Regions from separate parts of the Streptomyces sp. NPDC008001 genome, predicted to be linked through region 3. Evidence: predicted binding sites of a transcription regulator. Region 3 holds the regulator's gene; each other region holds the start of a gene.
What was found. The regulator HrcA, encoded in region 3, represses chaperone genes, less so after heat shock. The targets are predictions, from matches to a motif close to TTNGCACTCNGNNNNNCNGAGTGCNAA.
Positions count from the first base shown of each region.

Region 1: a site for HrcA is predicted at 4,199-4,225, ahead of groL (chaperonin GroEL). Genes of this name have one in related genera too.
Region 2: a site for HrcA is predicted at 2,081-2,107, ahead of groES (co-chaperone GroES). Genes of this name have one in related genera too.

Region 1 covers NZ_JBIBIZ010000006.1:394,642-400,920, reverse strand. The annotation lists gene ACFZCD_RS18420 (trehalose-6-phosphate synthase) at 1-457, opposite strand, end outside; gene ACFZCD_RS18415 (glucosyl-3-phosphoglycerate synthase) at 499-1,473, opposite strand; SAM riboswitch class I at 1,635-1,780, shown strand; gene thrC (threonine synthase) at 1,798-3,081, shown strand; gene ACFZCD_RS18405 (MoaD/ThiS family protein) at 3,134-3,409, shown strand; gene ACFZCD_RS18400 (cold-shock protein) at 3,833-4,039, shown strand; gene groL (chaperonin GroEL) at 4,388-6,010, shown strand; gene ACFZCD_RS18390 (PTS transporter subunit EIIC) at 6,084-6,279, opposite strand, start outside.
Region 2 covers NZ_JBIBIZ010000011.1:77,759-84,037, forward strand. The annotation lists gene ACFZCD_RS28635 (methyltransferase domain-containing protein) at 1-999, opposite strand, end outside; gene ACFZCD_RS28640 (polysaccharide deacetylase family protein) at 1,105-2,004, shown strand; gene groES (co-chaperone GroES) at 2,257-2,565, shown strand; gene groL (chaperonin GroEL) at 2,672-4,294, shown strand; gene ACFZCD_RS28655 (ester cyclase) at 4,389-5,087, opposite strand; gene ACFZCD_RS28660 (SDR family NAD(P)-dependent oxidoreductase) at 5,156-5,929, opposite strand; partial or broken gene ACFZCD_RS28665 (MOSC domain-containing protein) at 6,030-6,125, opposite strand; gene ACFZCD_RS28670 (LysR family transcriptional regulator) at 6,205-6,279, shown strand, end outside.
Region 3 covers NZ_JBIBIZ010000009.1:348,241-354,519, forward strand. The annotation lists gene ACFZCD_RS25325 (AMP-dependent synthetase/ligase) at 1-836, shown strand, start outside; gene hemW (radical SAM family heme chaperone HemW) at 921-2,153, shown strand; gene ACFZCD_RS25335 (DUF3097 domain-containing protein) at 2,313-3,140, opposite strand; gene ACFZCD_RS25340 (MBL fold metallo-hydrolase) at 3,170-3,913, opposite strand; gene hrcA (heat-inducible transcriptional repressor HrcA) at 4,109-5,125, shown strand; gene dnaJ (molecular chaperone DnaJ) at 5,126-6,265, shown strand.

The DNA of each region.
Region 1 (6,279 bases), on a different contig from region 3:
CCGCGGCCTCCTCCGCGATGGCCTCGGCGAAGGCCGCGTTGTACGCCTCGTAGGCTGCCCACTGCTCCCGGAACGCCCGGTCGAAGGTGGGCTCCAGGGGCGTCTGGTAGAGCATGTGGTGGAGGAACCACAGCACCGAGTTGGCGACGCCGTTGTACGCGGCGGCGAAGGTCTCCGGCGCGATGTCCAGCATCCGTACGAGGTGGCCGCCGGTGTCGGCCGGGTCGAGTCTCCGGCCGGCGGCGCGGGCCGCCTCGCGGTCGCCCTCGCCGAGCGCCGCGCACACCCACACGGCCGCCGCCTCCCCGGCGTCCTGCTCTATCGAGCTGAGCCCGGAGACGAGGCCGCCGCCGCCCCGCCCGGCCACGAGGGTGCCGTCCGCGCCGCGCCGGTACGAGACCGGGCCGCGGTTGGAGGCGACGACGATCGGTGCGGTGTGCACGTGCTCAGCGACCATGTGGCCAGCCTTGCCCCCGGGAGAACCGCTCAAACGTGCGCTTACGCGGCGTGCCGACGGGCGTACTCGGGAATTCCGGCCATCGGCGGCCGCTCCTCGGTGTCCACCGCGTACGTCCGCGGAACGAAACCTTCCGGAGTCCGTTCGAACTGGGTGAGCGCAGGTCGCACCAGGTGCCCGCGGGCCAGCCGGAGCTGTGCCGTGCGGTAGATCGCGGCGGCCATCCGGCCGAGCGCCTGCCCGTCCTGGTGGCGGTGCTTGCGCACGCCCACGTCCACCTGGGCCAGCGCGTCCAGCCCCACCGTGTGCAGCGCGTCCACCAGAAGGCCCAGCTCCACGCCGTAGCCCACGGGGAACGGCAGCCGCTCCAGCAGGGACCGGCGGGCCGCGTACTCGCCGCCCAGCGGCTGCACGAAACCGGCCAGCTGCGGCCAGTGCAGGTTCAGCAGCGGGCGCGCCACGAGCTCGGTCACCCGGCCGCCCTGCCCGGCGGACCCGGCGGAGCCGGGCGGACCGAACTCCGGGCCGAGCGGGCGGTCGTACATCGCCTTGACGAACTGCACGCCCGGATCGGTCAGCAGCGGGCCCACGATCCCCGACACGAAGTCCGCCGAGAACTCGCGCAGGTCGGCGTCCACGAAACAGACGACGTCACCGGACGTCACCAGCAGGGAGCGCCACAGCACCTCGCCCTTGCCCGGCAGCGCAGGCAGCCCCGGCAGCACCTCGTCCCGGTGCACCACGCGCGCCCCGGCCTCCGCCGCGGCCTCGGCCGTGCGGTCCGTGGAGCCCGAGTCGATCACCACCAGCTCGTCCACCAGCGGCACCGCGTCCGACATCAGCTCGCGGCGGATCACCTCCACGATGGCGCCGACCGTCGGCTCCTCGTTCAGCGCCGGCAGGACCACGCTCACCGTGGTGCCGGACTCCCGTTTGGCGGCCAGAAGCACGTCGAGCGGACGATCAGCAGCGGACCAGGACCGCTCGGCCAGCCAGCGCTCCACCTCTTCCAGCACGTGTACGACTCCTCGTTGCGGTGACGTTGTGACGCATCTCGCGGTGCGGACGGCCCTCTCAACGGGCCGTCGCTTCCGTTACAGTCTTGAACAACGCGGACCGCCGTCCTATGTCGGGGTCGCGCGTGCCACAAACGCCTGGGCCCCGCCCAGCGCCATACCGCTCATCCAGAGGGGCAGAGGGACACGGCCCGTTGAAGCCCCGGCAACCCTCCAGCCGGTCTCCCCGTTTTCACGCGGCGAGGCTCCCGGCGGGGAAGGTGCCAAATCCGTCTCGTGGCGACGTACGCCGCGAGGAAGATGAGGAGAAAGGGCCTCGCCTCCATGGCTGTGCAGTCTGTTGAACCCTCTACCACTTCTGTGGACCTCGGACCCGCCGCGGCACTCTCCTGCCGCGAGTGCGGAGAGCGCTTCGACCTCGGTCCCGTCTTCGCCTGCGCCCTCTGCTTCGGCCCGCTCGAAGTCGCCTACGAACTGCCCGCCGGCGACCCCGAGGCGCTGAGGAAGCGGATCGAGGCCGGCCCGGCGAACATCTGGCGCTACGCCCCGCTGCTGCCCGTCCCCGCCGACGTGGCGGACAAGCCCAGCCTCAACCCCGGCTTCACCAAGCTCGTCGAGGCCGGCAACCTCGCCCGCGAACTGGGCGTGACCGGTGGCCTGCACGTCAAGGACGACTCCGGCAACCCCACGCACTCCTTCAAGGACCGGGTCGTCGCCATCGCCGTCGAGGCAGCCCGCGCCTTCGGGTTCACGACGCTGTCCTGCTCGTCGACCGGCAACCTCGCCGGGGCGGTCGGGGCGGCGGCCGCCCGGGCCGGGTTCAAGTCGTGCGTGTTCATCCCGCACGACCTGGAGGCCGGGAAGGTCGTCATGGCCGCGGTGTACGGCGGCGACCTCGTCGGCATCGAAGGCACGTACGACGACGTCAACCGCTTCTGCAGCGAGCTGATCGGCGACCCGCTGGGCGAGGGCTGGGGCTTCGTCAACGTCAACCTCCGCCCGTACTACGGCGAGGGCTCGAAGACGCTGGCCTACGAGATCTGCGAGCAGCTGGGATGGCGGCTGCCGGACCAGATCGTGGTGCCGATCGCCTCGGGGTCCCAGCTCACGAAGATCGACAAGGGGCTGAAGGAGCTCATCGCGCTCGGCCTCGTCGAGGACCGGCCCTACAAGATCTTCGGCGCCCAGGCCGAGGGGTGCTCGCCGGTCTCGCGCGCCTTCAAGGACGGGCACGATGTGGTGCGGCCCGTGAAGCCGGACACGATCGCGAAGTCGCTCGCCATCGGCAACCCCGCCGACGGCCCGTACGTGCTGGACATCGCGCGACGGACGGGCGGCGTGGTGGAGGACGTCACCGACGAGCAGATCGTGGAGGCGATCCGGCTGCTCGCCCGCACCGAGGGGATCTTCGCGGAGACGGCGGGCGGGGTGACCGTGGGCGTCACGAAGAAGCTCATCGAGGCCGGGGTGCTCGATCCGTCCCTGACCACGGTGGTGCTGAACACCGGGGACGGGCTGAAGACGCTCGACGCGGTCGATGCGGGGCCGTCCGCCACGATCCGGCCGTCGCTGGAGGCGTTCCGCGCCGCCGGGCTGTCCGTCCGCTGACGTCAGCCGTTCACGACTCCTCGTTCCTCCGCACCCGAAGGTGAGTTCACCCATGAGCGTTACCGTTCGCATCCCCACCATCCTGCGCACCTACACCGGCGGCAAGGCCGAGGTCACCGCCGAGGGCGGGACCCTCTCCGAGGTCATCGCCGATCTTGAGAAGAACCACACGGGGATCGCCGCCCGGGTCCTCGACGACGGCGGCAAGCTGCGCCGGTTCGTGAACGTCTACGTCAACGACGACGACGTCCGCTTCGAGCAGGGGCTGCAGACGCCCACCCCGGACGGCTCCGCCGTCTCCGTCATCCCCGCCGTCGCCGGCGGCTGAGGTTTTCGCAGCCTTCCTCCGTTATTGCCGCACGGCGCCCTCCGGATCGCCCCGTCCGTAAAGCGGACGGGGCGATTCCGGCTGTTGAGCGCGATACAGTTGTGGCGATCCCCGCCCGGCGTCAGTGCCGAACGCATATGAGAACCCGTCAAGTTGTGCGCGAAGTGTGTGCACGAAATGCCGGGTTGGTTGTGTTTTTCCCGGCCCGACTTGCCCTGGAATACCCGCAGTTCGGGCGTTTTCCTCGATCGGCCACGCCCGGATTTCTCGTCCGAGTGACCTGTTGCAGACGGCATCCGTGCAGATACATTCAGCCGCGGTCGACGCGTTCCGGCGCACACCCACTGGGCTGCCAGGGGTGAGGTCTGACCCGGGTCCGCGAAGTGCGGTCCTGCGCAAGGGCCAGTAATAGGGGAGTTAGGCATGGCTCAGGGCACCGTCAAGTGGTTCAACGCGGAGAAGGGCTACGGCTTCATCGCGGTCGACGGTGGTGCGGATGTATTCGTCCACTACAGCGCGATCCAGATGGACGGTTACCGCACCCTCGAGGAGGGTCAGCGGGTCGAGTTCGAGATCTCGCAGGGCCAGAAGGGGCCGCAGGCGGACATGGTGAAGCTGCAGCAGGTCTGACGCGGCGCATCGACCACCGGCTCGCTCGGTTTGCGGAGGGGTCCGCACCTCACGGGGTGCGGGCCCCTCACGCGTGTGCGTGTGCGGGACGCGCGGGGTGGGTACGGCTGCCTGGGGCCCCGCTCGGGCTCCTCGTGGGCGTGACGGTCCCCCAAGGCGCTTGCACTCTCCCTGGCCGAGTGCTAATCATTGGGCTTAGCACTCTCCGAGTGAGAGTGACAGATTTGGACCGTCGGTGAGGTCCGCGAGCCAGGCGGGGCAAGGAACCGCAGGGTGCGCAGGCCGTCCGTCGCGGGCGCCAGTGCGGTCCGGAGCAGTCTCCACCCCGTCCTGGGAGGACCACTTCACATGGCCAAGATCATCGCGTTCGACGAGGAGGCACGGCGCGGTCTCGAGCGCGGGATGAACCAGCTCGCCGACGCCGTCAAGGTCACCCTCGGCCCCAAGGGCCGCAACGTCGTCCTCGAGAAGAAGTGGGGCGCCCCCACGATCACCAACGATGGTGTCTCCATCGCCAAGGAGATCGAGCTCGAGGACCCGTACGAGAAGATCGGCGCCGAGCTGGTCAAGGAGGTCGCGAAGAAGACGGACGACGTCGCCGGTGACGGCACGACGACCGCGACCGTCCTGGCCCAGGCCCTGGTCCGCGAGGGCCTGCGCAACGTCGCCGCGGGTGCCAACCCGATGGCGCTGAAGCGCGGCATCGAGAAGGCCGTCGAGGCCGTCTCGGGCGCCCTGCTCGAGCAGGCCAAGGACGTGGAGACCAAGGAGCAGATCGCCTCCACCGCCTCCATCTCCGCCGCCGACACGCAGATCGGCGAGCTGATCGCCGAGGCGATGGACAAGGTCGGCAAGGAAGGCGTCATCACGGTCGAGGAGTCCCAGACCTTCGGTCTGGAGCTCGAGCTCACCGAGGGCATGCGCTTCGACAAGGGCTACATCTCGGCGTACTTCGCCACCGACATGGAGCGTATGGAGGCGTCCCTGGACGACCCGTACATCCTGATCGTCAACTCGAAGGTCAGCTCGGTCAAGGACCTGCTGCCGCTCCTCGAGAAGGTCATGCAGTCCGGCAAGCCGCTGCTGATCATCGCCGAGGACGTCGAGGGCGAGGCCCTGTCGACCCTGGTCGTCAACAAGATCCGCGGCACCTTCAAGTCCGTCGCCGTCAAGGCCCCGGGCTTCGGCGACCGCCGCAAGGCCATGCTGGGCGACATCGCCATCCTCACCGGCGGCACGGTCATCTCCGAGGAGGTCGGCCTCAAGCTGGAGAACGCCGGTCTCGACCTGCTCGGCCGCGCCCGCAAGGTCGTCATCACCAAGGACGAGACGACCATCGTCGACGGTGCCGGTGACAGCGAGCAGGTCCAGGGCCGCGTCAACCAGATCCGCGCCGAGATCGAGAACAGCGACTCCGACTACGACCGCGAGAAGCTGCAGGAGCGCCTGGCGAAGCTGGCCGGCGGCGTGGCCGTCATCAAGGCCGGTGCCGCGACCGAGGTCGAGCTCAAGGAGCGCAAGCACCGCATCGAGGACGCCGTTCGCAACGCGAAGGCGGCCGTCGAGGAGGGCATCGTCGCCGGTGGTGGCGTGGCCCTGCTGCAGGCCTCCCAGGTGTTCGAGAAGCTGGAGCTCGAGGGCGACGAGGCCACCGGTGCCAACGCCGTCAAGCTGGCCCTGGAGGCCCCGCTCAAGCAGATCGCCGTCAACGGTGGTCTCGAGGGCGGCGTCGTCGTGGAGAAGGTCCGCAACCTGACCGTCGGCCACGGCCTCAACGCCGCCACGGGCGAGTACGTCGACATGATCGCCGAGGGCATCATCGACCCGGCGAAGGTCACCCGCTCCGCCCTGCAGAACGCCGCGTCCATCGCCGCGCTCTTCCTCACCACCGAGGCCGTCATCGCCGACAAGCCGGAGAAGGCCGCTGCGGCCGCTCCGGGCGGCATGCCGGGCGGGGACATGGACTTCTGATCCGTTCCGGATCATCGTCCTGAAGCATTCCGAGGGCGGCACCCCCAGGTTCTGGGGGTGCCGCCCTCGGGCGTTATCCCCTGTCCGCGTTCAGCTCCGCCAGCGACCGGCGGCTCAGGCCGAACGCGTACGTGGCCACGAAGCCCGCCGCGTAGCCGATCAGCAGTCCCGCCCCGTAGACCGTCGTCGTCGTGGCCAGGCCGCGGCTGCCCTTGAGGAGGGGGAGGAGGGCCCAGCCCGAGGGGCCGATCGCGGTCGAGCCGACCCTG
Region 2 (6,279 bases), on a different contig from region 3:
GTTGAACGGCAGGACGTCCGTGATCTCGTACGCCGACGCGTAGTCCGTCGCCCGCAGCTCGTCGCTCGTCACGTACGCGATCGTCTCGTCGATCAGCCCGCCGTCGCCGAGCGCGGCCGCCACGTCCGCCACCAGGTGCGCGCGGATCACCGCGCCGTCCGGCTCGTACAGATACCGCCCCACCGGCCGTACCGCCGGATCCGGCAGCCCCGCGCCCACCAGCGAGTGCCCGCCCGGCAGCAGCGTCGCCCGGCGCGCGCCCGGCGCCGTGCCGAACCAGAGCACGGCCTCCTTCACATCGCCCCCGTCCGAGATCCACTCGGCCTCCGCGTCGTCCGGGACCGCCTCGTGAGGCACCCCGGGGGCGATCTTGAGCGCCGCGAGAGGGGCCTTGCGGGCCGCCTCGATCGCCCACGACAAGGGCGGCGAGTAGGCCTCGGGGTCGAAGATGCGGCCGCGGCCGCCCCGCCGCGCCGGGTCGGCGAACACCGCGTCGCAGCCCGAGGTGTCCACCTCCGCCACGTCCGCGCAGCGCACCTCGATCAGCTCCGCCAGGCCCAGGGCCTCCGCGTTGGCCCGCGCGACCTCGCAGGTCAGCGGGTCGCGGTCGACCGCCAGGACGCGGATGCCCAGGCGCGCCAGCGCGATCGCGTCGCCACCGATGCCGCAGCACAGGTCGGCCACGGAGCGGACGCCGAGCGCGGCGAAGCGGGCGGCCCGGTACTCCGCCACCGAGCGCCGGGTGGACTGCTCGACGCCGTTCGGCGTGAAGAACATCCGGTACGCGTCCTCCGCCCCGAACTTCGCCACCGCACGCTGCCGCAGCCGGGCCATGCCGAGCGCGGCCGAGACGAGCTCGGCGGGGTGGTCACGGCGCAGCCGGGTCGCCGTGGCGAGCTCCCGGGCGGGGTCGTGGTCGCGCAGCTCGGCGAGCAGGGTCCGGCCCTCCTCCGTGAGGAGGGCGGTGAAGGCGGTGACGGAGGCGTTCGGTGCGGGCACCCGGTCATTCTCGCCCAGCCCTCCGGCCCGCTGCCCCTTCTGCCGTGGCACTGCGGCCCGCCGCCCCTTCTGCCGTGATCGAACGCATGCACAACAATCGGAGGTGTGAGCTCCCCTATATCCGGTCCCGCATCCGGCCCCGCATCCGGTCCGATATCCCTCCGTGCGGCCGCCGCCACCGCGCTCCTGCTGGCGCTGCTCCTCAGCGGCTGCTCCGGCTCCTCCGGCGGCGGCAAGGGGCCCGCGCCCGCGTCCTCCGCTCCGCGTACGGGCACGGCGGCTTCGCCCTCGGCCTCCGCCGCCCCGGACGCCGCCGCCTACCGCCGCTGGGGCCTCGGCAAGCCCCTGGCCGCACCTCCAGCCCCGCCGGCCGCCAAGCTGACCGACGGAGTGAAGCCCGGCGCCCCGCCCAAGATCGTCCGGCACGTGCCCACCAGCGACAAGGTCGTCTTCCTGACCTTCGACGACGGTGCGGAGAAGGATCCGGAGTTCGTGAAGATGGCCGGCGACCTGAAGCTGCCCTTCACGATGTTCCTCACGGACGACATCGCCCGCGCGGGCCGCGGCTACGGCTACTTCGAGCAGCTGCGGGGCGAGGGCAACCGCAACGGCATCCAGAACCACACCCTCTCCCACCCCAACCTCCGCACGCTCTCCGCCGACGCCCAGCGCCGCGAGATCTGCGGGCAGCAGGACGTTCTGGAGAAGCGGTACGGCAGCAAGCCGCCGCTGTTCCGCCCGCCCTACGGCAACTACAACGACGCCACCCTCGCCGCGGCCGGCGGCTGCGGGGTCAAGGCGGTCGTGCTGTGGGAGGCGACGATGCAGATCAACGACATGCGCTACGCCGAGGGCGACAAGCTGCGCCCCGGCGACATCGTCCTCGCCCACTTCCGCGGCCCCCAGGAGCTCAAGGGCACGACCATGACGCAGATGGTCGTCAACATGCTGCGCAGCATCGAGCGGCAGGGGTTCACGGTGGCGCGCCTGGAGGACTACGTCTGAACGAGAGCCAGGTCCGGGAAAGGGGCACGTCTGAGCACGCCCGGCGCGGGGTAGTGATGGCTCGCCGCACCGCGAATTGGCACTCCGCTTGACCGAGTGCTAACCGCGTCATAGTCTCGGCTCCGTTGGCACTCTCCACCAGGGAGTGCCAAACACAGCGACGGGCAGAATCCGGCACCCGCGACGACGGATCCTCCTGGTCGCCACCTCAGACAGATAACCCCGTGAATCTCCGAAGGGGGAGGTCGGATCGTGACGACCGCCAGCTCCAAGGTTGCCATCAAGCCGCTCGAGGACCGCATCGTGGTCCAGCCGCTCGACGCCGAGCAGACCACGGCCTCCGGCCTGGTCATTCCGGACACCGCCAAGGAGAAGCCCCAGGAGGGCGTCGTCCTGGCCGTGGGTCCGGGCCGCTTCGAGGACGGCAACCGCCTTCCGCTCGACGTCCAGGTCGGCGATGTCGTGCTGTACAGCAAGTACGGCGGCACCGAGGTGAAGTACAACGGTGACGAGTACCTCGTCCTCTCGGCTCGCGACGTGCTCGCGATCATCGAGAAGTAATTCACCCCGTTTGATGTGATCTGCGCCCCTGGTCCCCGTTTCCGAGACAACCGTCCGGACAACCGGGCGCCGGGGCGCAGTTCGTTTGAGAGGACTTGAAGCACCCATGGCGAAGATCCTGAAGTTCGACGAGGACGCCCGTCGCGCCCTTGAGCGCGGTGTCAACAAGCTGGCCGACACGGTCAAGGTGACGATCGGCCCCAAGGGCCGCAACGTCGTCATCGACAAGAAGTTCGGTGCCCCGACCATCACCAACGACGGCGTCACCATCGCCCGTGAGGTCGAGATCGAGGACCCGTACGAGAACCTGGGCGCCCAGCTCGTCAAGGAGGTGGCGACCAAGACCAACGACATCGCGGGTGACGGCACCACCACCGCGACCGTCCTGGCCCAGGCGCTGGTCCGCGAGGGTCTGCGCAACGTCGCCGCGGGTGCTTCCCCGGCCGCCCTGAAGAAGGGCATCGACGCCGCGGTCAAGGCCGTCTCCGACGAGCTGCTCGCGACCGCCCGCCCGATCGACGACAAGGCCGACATCGCCGCCGTCGCCGCCCTGTCCGCCCAGGACAAGCAGGTCGGCGAGCTCATCGCCGAGGCGATGGACAAGGTCGGCAAGGACGGTGTCATCACCGTCGAGGAGTCCAACACCTTCGGCCTGGAGCTGGACTTCACCGAGGGCATGGCCTTCGACAAGGGTTACCTGTCGCCCTACATGGTCACCGACCAGGAGCGCATGGAGGCCGTCCTCGAGGACCCGTACATCCTCATCCACCAGGGCAAGATCTCCTCGATCCAGGACCTGCTGCCCCTGCTGGAGAAGATCATCCAGGGCGGCTCCTCCAAGCCGCTGCTGATCATCGCCGAGGACGTCGAGGGCGAGGCCCTCTCCACGCTCGTCGTCAACAAGATCCGCGGCACGTTCAACGCCGTGGCCGTCAAGGCCCCGGGCTTCGGCGACCGCCGCAAGGCGATGCTGGGCGACATGGCCACCCTGACCGGCGGCACCGTCGTCGCCGAGGAGGTCGGCCTCAAGCTCGACCAGGTCGGCCTGGACGTGCTGGGCTCCGCCCGCCGCGTGACCATCACCAAGGACGACACCACCATCGTCGACGGCGGTGGCAACTCCGCCGACGTCGAGGGCCGCGTCGCCCAGATCAAGGCCGAGATCGAGTCCACGGACTCGGACTGGGACCGCGAGAAGCTCCAGGAGCGCCTCGCCAAGCTCGCCGGTGGCGTCTGCGTCATCCGCGTGGGTGCGGCCACCGAGGTCGAGCTCAAGGAGAAGAAGCACCGTCTGGAGGACGCCATCTCCGCGACCCGCGCCGCGGTCGAGGAGGGCATCGTCTCCGGTGGTGGCTCCGCGCTCGTCCACGCCGTCAAGGTGCTCGAGGGCAACCTGGGCAAGGAGGGCGACGAGGCCACCGGTGTCGCCGTCGTCCGCCGCGCCGCCGTCGAGCCGCTGCGCTGGATCGCCGAGAACGCCGGCCTCGAGGGCTACGTCATCACCTCCAAGGTGTCCGAGCTCGACAAGGGCCAGGGCTTCAACGCCGCCACCGGCGAGTACGGCGACCTGGTGAAGGCCGGCGTCATCGACCCGGTCAAGGTCACCCGCTCCGCCCTGGAGAACGCCGCCTCCATCGCCTCCCTGCTGCTCACGACCGAGACCCTGGTCGTCGAGAAGCCGGCCGAGGAGGAGGCCGAGGCCGGTCACGGCCACGGTCACTCGCACTGACCCCACGCCGCACCGCGGCACGCTCCGGAGCCCGGCACCCCTGGTGGGTGCCGGGCTCCGGCCGTTCGCACCTGCGCTCAGTGCTTGAGGGCGCCTACACCGGCCCCGACTCCAGCTGCCGCCGCAGCCCCAGCATGTCGTAGATCCACCAGCCCTCGGCGATCTTCCCGTCGCGGAAGCGGAACGTCGTGGTGCCCTCCATGGTCACGTCCTGCCCGGTGGGCTGGTGCCCCATGAAGTCACCCTGATGGGTGCCCCGCCAGGTCCAGCGGGTGGCGATCTCGTCGCCCTCGGCGAGCTGGGAGTGGAGGGTGAAGGCGAGGTCGAAGGCGTCCCGCCAGCTCTCGACGTCGGAGCGCATGGCATCCAGGCCGACGATGGTGGGCTCTTCCTTGCCGATGTCGTGGTGGCGGTAGTCGGCGGTGAAGAGCTCGTCCATCAGTCCGAGGTCGCCGTCCCGCGCCACGTCCTCGAAGAAGCGGCGGGCCGCGGTCTTGTTGAGCTGATCGTCGCGGACCACGTCGAGGTCGGTGAAGGACGGCATCCCGTCGCAGAGCGCGACCATCTCGGAGAAGATCCGGTCGGTCTCGGGGAGCTTCGAGTTGCGCATCGCCTCTTCGTAGGAGGGGAACTCCACGATCTGCACGTAGTGATCGCCCTGGGTGCGGTCGCGGGCCGTCACCGCGTGCGTGGCGGTCCGCTTCCCCTCGGTCGCGGCGACCCAGTCGTCCATCAGCCGGTCCATGTCCTCGTGCCGGCTCGTCCTGCAGTCGATGATCTGTACGAACGTCATGGTGCCTCCCGGGTGATACATCCAGGTTAGTCCTGAATGGATCACCCGGGAGGGTGGAACCCCACGCCCTACTTCGGCCCGTACTTACGGCCGGTCGTCGACGACGCCCGCGACACCACCCTGCGCGGCGCCAGCTTCATCAGCCCGGTCATGGCCTTGTACCGGGGATCGGGCACGGACAGCGCCTTGCCCTGCGAGAGGTCCCGCAGCGCCGCCGTCACCACCTTGTCGGCGTCCAGCCACAGCCAGCCCGGGACGTTGTCCGTGCCCATCCCGGCCCGCTCGTGGAACTCCGTCCGTACGAAGCCGGGGCACAGCGCCATCAGCCGCACCCCGCTCCCGGCGAGGTCGCGCGCGGCGCCCTGGGTGAACTGCACGACCCAGGACTTGCTCGCCCCGTACGTGCCGCGCGGGACGAACGCGGCCACCGACGCCACGTTGATCACCGCGCCGCGCCGGCGCTCGCGCATCCCCTCGGCCGCCGCGGACGTCAGCCGCAGCACCGCCTCGCAGTGCACCTTGAGCATCTTGAGCTCGTCGGCGAGAGACACCTCCAGGTAGCTGCCCTTGTTGCCGAACCCGGCGTTGTTGACCAGCAGGTGCACCGGGCGCTCGCCGTCGCGCAGCCGCGCCTCGACCGCCTCGATGCCCTTGTCCTCGGAGAGGTCCGCGGGGAGGACCTCCACCTCCACGCCGTGCCGGTCGTGGAGCTCGGTCGCCGAACGGCCGAGCCGCTCCTCGTCGCGGGCCACGAGGACGAGGTCGTGTCCGTCGCCCGCCAGGCGGCGCGCGAACGCGGCACCGATCCCGGCCGTCGCCCCTGTGATCAATACAGTCGTCATACCGGCACGGTAGAGCCCGGAGGCCCCGTGTGCCGATGGCCTACGGTGTTTTGACGGCCGGTCGGGCGCTGATTGACGGTCAGGTTGACGCCGCCCGGCGGGGGCGGTGGACGACGGTGACCGCTTTCCTCGCGCGTATCTCGCCGGGCCCTGTCACCCGAAGGTAGGCGCCGGGAGACGCCTGCTGGGTGAACCGCGTGCCCGTAGCCGGGACGCGACTCAAAGGCGCCACCGATTATTTCGCGACACCCCCAAGATGGCCTTATGCTCGGCGTATGATCGAGGCTCGACATCTGAGGGTGCTGCGCGCAGTGGCCCTGACCGGTTCCTTCTCGGCCGCGGCCCGGGAG
Region 3 (6,279 bases):
ACAAGGTCGCGGACGCCCTCGTCTACGCCAAGATCCGCGAGGCCTTCGGCGGCCGGCTGCGCGCCTGCGTCTCCGGCGCCTCCGCCCTCCCCCCGGACATCGGCTACTTCTTCTCTGGCGCCGGCATCCACATCCTGGAGGGCTACGGCCTCACCGAGACCAGCGCCGCCAGCTTCGTCAACCCCGGCGAGGCCTACCGCACCGGCACCGTCGGCAAGCCCCTGCCCGGCACCGAGGTCCGGATCGCCGACGACGGCGAGATCCTGCTGCGCGGCCCCGGCGTCATGGCCGGCTACCACCGGCTGCCCGAGAAGACCGCCGAGGTCCTGGAGAGCGACGGCTGGTTCCACACCGGTGACATCGGCGAGCTGTCGCCCGACGGCTACCTGCGCATCACCGACCGCAAGAAGGACCTGATCAAGACCTCCGGCGGCAAGTACGTCGCGCCGACCGAGATCGAGGGCCGCTTCAAGGCCCTGTGCCCCTTCGTCTCCAACGCCGTCGTGCACGGCGCCGACCGCAACTACTGCACCGCCCTCATCGCCCTCGACGAGCCCACCCTCATGACCTGGGCCGCCGAGCACGGCATGGCCGGCAAGCCCTACGCCGAGGTCGTCGCGGACCCGCGGACCGTCGAGCTCGTCGACGGCTACGTGCAGCGGGTCAACGAGGGCCTCCAGCGCTGGCAGACGATCAAGAAGTTCCGGCTGCTGCCGCGCGACCTGGACGTCGAGCACGGCGAGCTCACCCCGAGCCTCAAGCTCAAGCGGCCCGCGGTCGAGCGGCGCTACCAGCACCTGATCGAGGAGATGTACGAGGGCGCCCGGGAGAAGTGAGCCGGCCGGTCCGCTCCGGGCGGTCCGGCCGGTCCCGGCCGCCGGTCCGGCCGGTCCACTCCGGCGATGCCGGACAATGGACCCATGCCTTCCGTACTGCCTGACGGCGAACCCATGCCCGAGGACGGGGCCCTGCCCCGCCACGCCCTCACCGGCGCCGGGCAGCGGCCGCTCGGGTTCTACCTGCACGTGCCGTACTGCGCGACGCGCTGCGGGTACTGCGACTTCAACACGTACACCGCGAGCGAGCTGCGCGGCTCCGGCGGCGCGCTCGCCTCGCGGGACAACTACGCCGAGACGGTCGAGCAGGAGATCCGCCTCGCACGGAAGGTCCTGGGCGACGACCCGCGCCCCGTCGAAACCGTCTTCGTCGGCGGCGGCACGCCCACCCTGCTGCCCGCGGCGGACCTCGTACGGATGCTCGCGGCGATCCGCGACGAGTTCGGCCTCGCGGACGGCGCGGAGATCACCACCGAGGCGAACCCCGAGTCCGTCGACCCGCGCTACCTCGCCGAGCTCCGCGAGGGCGGCTTCAACCGGATCTCCTTCGGCATGCAGAGCGCCCGGCAGCACGTCCTGAAGATCCTCGACCGCACGCATACGCCGGGCCGCCCCGAGGCCTGCGTCGCCGAAGCGCGCGCCGCCGGATTCGAGCACGTCAACCTCGACCTGATCTACGGCACGCCCGGGGAGTCCGACGACGACTGGCGGGCCTCGCTCGACGCGGCCGTCGGCGCCGGGCCCGACCACGTCTCGGCGTACGCCCTGATCGTCGAGGAGGGCACCCAGCTGGCCCGCCGGATCCGCCGCGGCGAGGTCCCCATGACCGACGACGACGTCCACGCCGACCGCTACCTCATCGCCGAGGAGGCGCTCACCGCCGCGGGCTTCTCCTGGTACGAGGTCTCCAACTGGGCCACGACCGACGCCGGCCGCTGCCGCCACAACGAGCTCTACTGGCGCGGCGCGGACTGGTGGGGCGCGGGCCCCGGCGCGCACTCCCACGTCGGGGGCGTGCGGTGGTGGAACGTCAAGCACCCGGGCGCGTACGCACAGGCGCTGGCCGAGGGGCGGTCGCCGGGCGCGGGCCGCGAGGTGCTGCCGGAGGAGGACCGGCGGGTCGAGCGGATCCTGCTGGAGCTGCGGCTGATCGACGGCTGCCCGCTGTCCCTGCTGAAGCCGGCGGGCGCGGCTGCCGCTGCGCGGGCCCTGAAGGACGGCCTGCTGGACCCCGGCCCGTACGAGGCCGGCCGCGCGGTCCTGACGCTGCGGGGGCGGCTCCTGGCCGATGCCGTGGTGCGGGACCTGGTGGACTGAGGTGCACGAGGCTCCGCCCCGGACCCCGGTCCTCAATCGCCGGACGGCTTAAATATTTTTGAGCCGTCCGGCGATCGAGGACGACGCGCGTCAGCGCGGACGGGGGCCGGGGGCTCGCCCCAGGAAACGGCGAAAGGGCGGGACCGGGGCCTGACCCTTCTACGGGCCCACCGTCACGAAGTCGATCAGTTCCTCCACGCGGCCCAGCAGCTCCGGCTCCAGGTCCTTGTACGAGCGCACGCTCGCAAGGATCCGCTGCCACGCCGCCCCCGTGTTCGGCGGCCACCCCAGCGCCCCGCACACCCCCGTCTTCCAGTCCTGCCCCCGCGGCACCCGCGGCCACTCCCGGATCCCCACGGAGGAGGGCTTCACCGCCTCCCACACGTCCACGTACGGGTGACCCACCACCAGCACGTGCTCGCCCGTCACCTCCGCCGCGATCCGCGACTCCTTCGAGCCCGGGACGAGGTGGTCGACCAGGACGCCCAGCCGGGCGTCAGGTCCGGGGCCGAAGGAGCGGACGATCGCCTGGAGGTCGTCGACGCCCTCCAGGTACTCCACGACCACGCCCTCGACGCGCAGGTCGTCGCCCCACACCCGCTCCACGAGCTCCGCGTCGTGGCGGCCCTCCACGTAGATGCGCCCGGCGCGGGCGACGCGGGCCCGGGCGCCCGGGACGGCGATCGAGCCGGACGCCGTCCGCGCGGGCCCCTGCGCCGCGGGCGCGGCAGCGGGCCGCACGAGGGTGACGACGCGGCCCTCCAGGAGGAAGCCGCGGGGCTCCATCGGGAAGACGCGGTGCTTGCCGAAGCGGTCCTCCAGGGTGACCACGGGACCCTGCGCCGTCTTCTCGCAGCGGATCACCGCCCCGCAGAAGCCGGTGGTGACCTCCTCGACCACGAGGTCCGGATCGGCGGACACCTCGGGCGCGGGCTGCTGCTTCTTCCACGGCGGGGTGAGATCGGGTCCGTACTGTCTGCTGCGCATGGAGATCATTCTTCCCGTGGCGCGCGGGCTCACGACACACCGAAGCGCGCGGCCAAGGCGTCCCGCTGCGCCCGTACGAACGCCGCGTCCACCACCGCCCCGTGCCCCGGCACGTACAGCGCGTCCTCGCCGCCCAGCTCCAGCAGCCGGTCCAGCGCCGCGGGCCACCGCCGGGGGAGGGCGTCCGGGCCGGCCTGGGGCTCGCCGGACTCCTCCACCACGTCCCCGCAGAAGACGATCTCGGGGGCGCCGCCCCGCCCCGGGACGAAGACCGCCAGGTCGTGCGCGGTGTGGGCGGGCCCGATGTTGGCCAGCAGCACCTCCCGGCCGCCGCCCAGGTCCAGCGTCAGCTCGCCGCTGACGGGGTGGTGCGGCAGCACGAGGGCCGCGGCGGCCTCGTCCGCGGCCCCGGCCGGGAGCCCGTTCCGCACGGCGTCCCGCCGCAGCTCCTCCGCGTCGTGCCGCATCAGCTCGGCGGCGCCCACGGCCGCGTACACCTCCGCGTGCAGGAACGCCGCCGTGCCGAACACGTGGTCGAAGTGCGGGTGCGTGAGAGCGATATGCGTCACTCTGCGGTCGAACAGCTCGCGCACCTCGTGCCCGAGCTCCGCCCCCTCCGCAACCGTCGCCCCGGTGTCCACGAGCAGCACACCCGTACTGCCGACGATCACTCCTGCTGTGGCGTCCCACGCAGGCATACGGCGGCGCGCGACCCCCGGCGCGAGCCGTTCCCACCGTGCTTCCGCCCCCTGGCCTTGCTGACCGCTGTCCATGACCAGGACGCTAGCGGGAGCGCGGTACGGTTGCCCGTCCGGCCGTGCGTGCCCAGGCCTGCGGGCACGCGGCGAGGACGGCTCTTGCCCTGCCTGTGGTGCACGGCCGTACACTGGCTGGAGGGCTTTGGCACTCGCCACCACTGAGTGCCAGGAACGGCCCCGTAAGACGGTCTGGACTTGGAGGTGCGCGCGATGCTGAGCGAACGCAGGCTCGAGGTGTTGCGCGCCATCGTCCAGGACTATGTGGGCACCGAGGAGCCCGTAGGCTCCAAGGCCCTCACCGAGCGGCACCGCCTGGGCGTGTCCCCGGCCACGGTGCGCAATGACATGGCCGCGCTGGAGGAGGAGGGCTTCATCGCCCAGCCGCACACCAGCGCCGGCCGCATCCCGACCGACAAGGGCTACCGGCTCTTCGTCGACCGGCTCGCGGGCGTCAAGCCCCTCTCGTCCCCCGAACGGCGCGCCATCCAGAACTTCCTGGACGGCGCCGTCGATCTGGACGACGTCGTGGGGCGCACGGTCCGCCTGCTGGCGCAGCTGACCCGGCAGGTCGCGGTGGTGCAGTATCCGTCGCTGACCCGTTCGACGGTGCGCCACGTGGAGCTGCTCTCGCTCGCGCCGGCCCGTGTCATGCTCGTCCTGATCACCGACACCGGACGGGTCGAGCAGCGCATGATCGACTGCCCGGCCCCGATCGGGGAGAACTCCCTGGCGGACCTCCGCGCCCGGCTCAACAGCCGCGTCGTGGGCCGTCGGTTCGCGGACGTGCCGCAGCTCGTCTCGGATCTCGCCGACTCCTTCGAGCAGGAGGACCGCGGAACCGTTTCTACGGTGCTCGCCACCCTCCTGGAGACGCTCGTCGAGGAGACCGAGGAGCGGCTGATGATCGGCGGCACCGCCAACCTCACCCGTTTCGGGCACGACTTCCCCCTGACCATCCGGCCCGTGCTGGAGGCGCTGGAGGAGCAGGTCGTGCTGCTGAAGCTGCTGGGCGAGGCCAAGGACTCCGGGATGACGGTCCGCATCGGCCATGAGAACGCTCACGAGGGACTGAACTCCACATCGGTCGTCGCCGTCGGCTACGGTTCGGGCGACGAGGCAGTCGCCAAACTCGGCGTGGTCGGACCGACCCGCATGGACTACCCCGGAACGATGGGAGCGGTACGCGCAGTGGCACGTTACGTCGGACAGATCCTGGCGGAGTCGTAAGTGGCCACGGACTACTACGCGGTCCTGGGCGTACGGCGTGACGCCTCGCAGGACGAGATCAAGAAGGCCTTCCGCCGCCTCGCCCGCGAGCTGCACCCGGACGTCAATCCGGACCCGAAGACGCAGGAGCGGTTCAAGGAGATCAACGCCGCCTACGAGGTGCTCTCGGACCCGCAGAAGAAGCAGGTCTACGACCTCGGCGGCGACCCGCTCTCGGCGTCCGGCGGCGGTGGCGGCGGCGCCGGTGGTTTCGGCGCGGGCTTCGGCAACTTCTCCGACATCATGGACGCCTTCTTCGGACAGGCGTCGCAGCGCGGCCCGCGTTCGCGCACCCGGCGCGGCCAGGACGCCATGATCCGTCTCGAAGTGACCCTCGACGAGGCCGCGTTCGGGACCACCAAGGAGATCCAGGTCGACACCGCCGTCGTCTGCACCACGTGCAGCGGCGAGGGCGCGGCCCCGGGCACCTCCGCCCAGACGTGCGACATGTGCCGCGGCCGCGGTGAGGTCTCGCAGGTCACCCGCTCCTTCCTCGGCCAGGTCATGACCTCCCGGCCGTGCCCGCAGTGCCAGGGCTTCGGCACGGTCGTGCCGACCCCCTGCCCGGAGTGCGCCGGCGACGGCCGCGTCCGCTCGCGGCGCAGCCTGACCGTCAAGATCCCGGCCGGTGTCGACAACGGCACCCGGATCCAGCTCGCGGGCGAGGGCGAGGTCGGCCCCGGCGGCGGCCCCGCCGGCGACCTCTACGTCGAGATCCACGAGAAGCAGCACCCGGTCTTCCAGCGTCGCGGCGACGACCTGCACTGCACGGTCACCATCCCGATGACGGCCGCGGCCCTCGGCACCAAGGTGCCGCTGGAGACCCTGGACGGCGTCGAGGAGATCGACATCCGGCCCGGCACGCAGTCGGGCCAGTCGATCCCGCTGCACCAGCGCGGCGTCACGCACCTGCGCGGCGGCGGGCGCGGCGACCTCATCGTGCACGTCGAGGTGATCACCCCCAACAAGCTGGATCCGCAGCAGGAGGACCTGCTGCGGCAGCTCGCGAAGCTGCGGGGCGAGGAGCGCCCGATGGGCGAGTTCAAGCCGGGGCAGCAGGGGCTGTTCTCGCGGCTGAAGGACGCGTTCAACGGGCGCTGAGGTCCGGTCGGCGC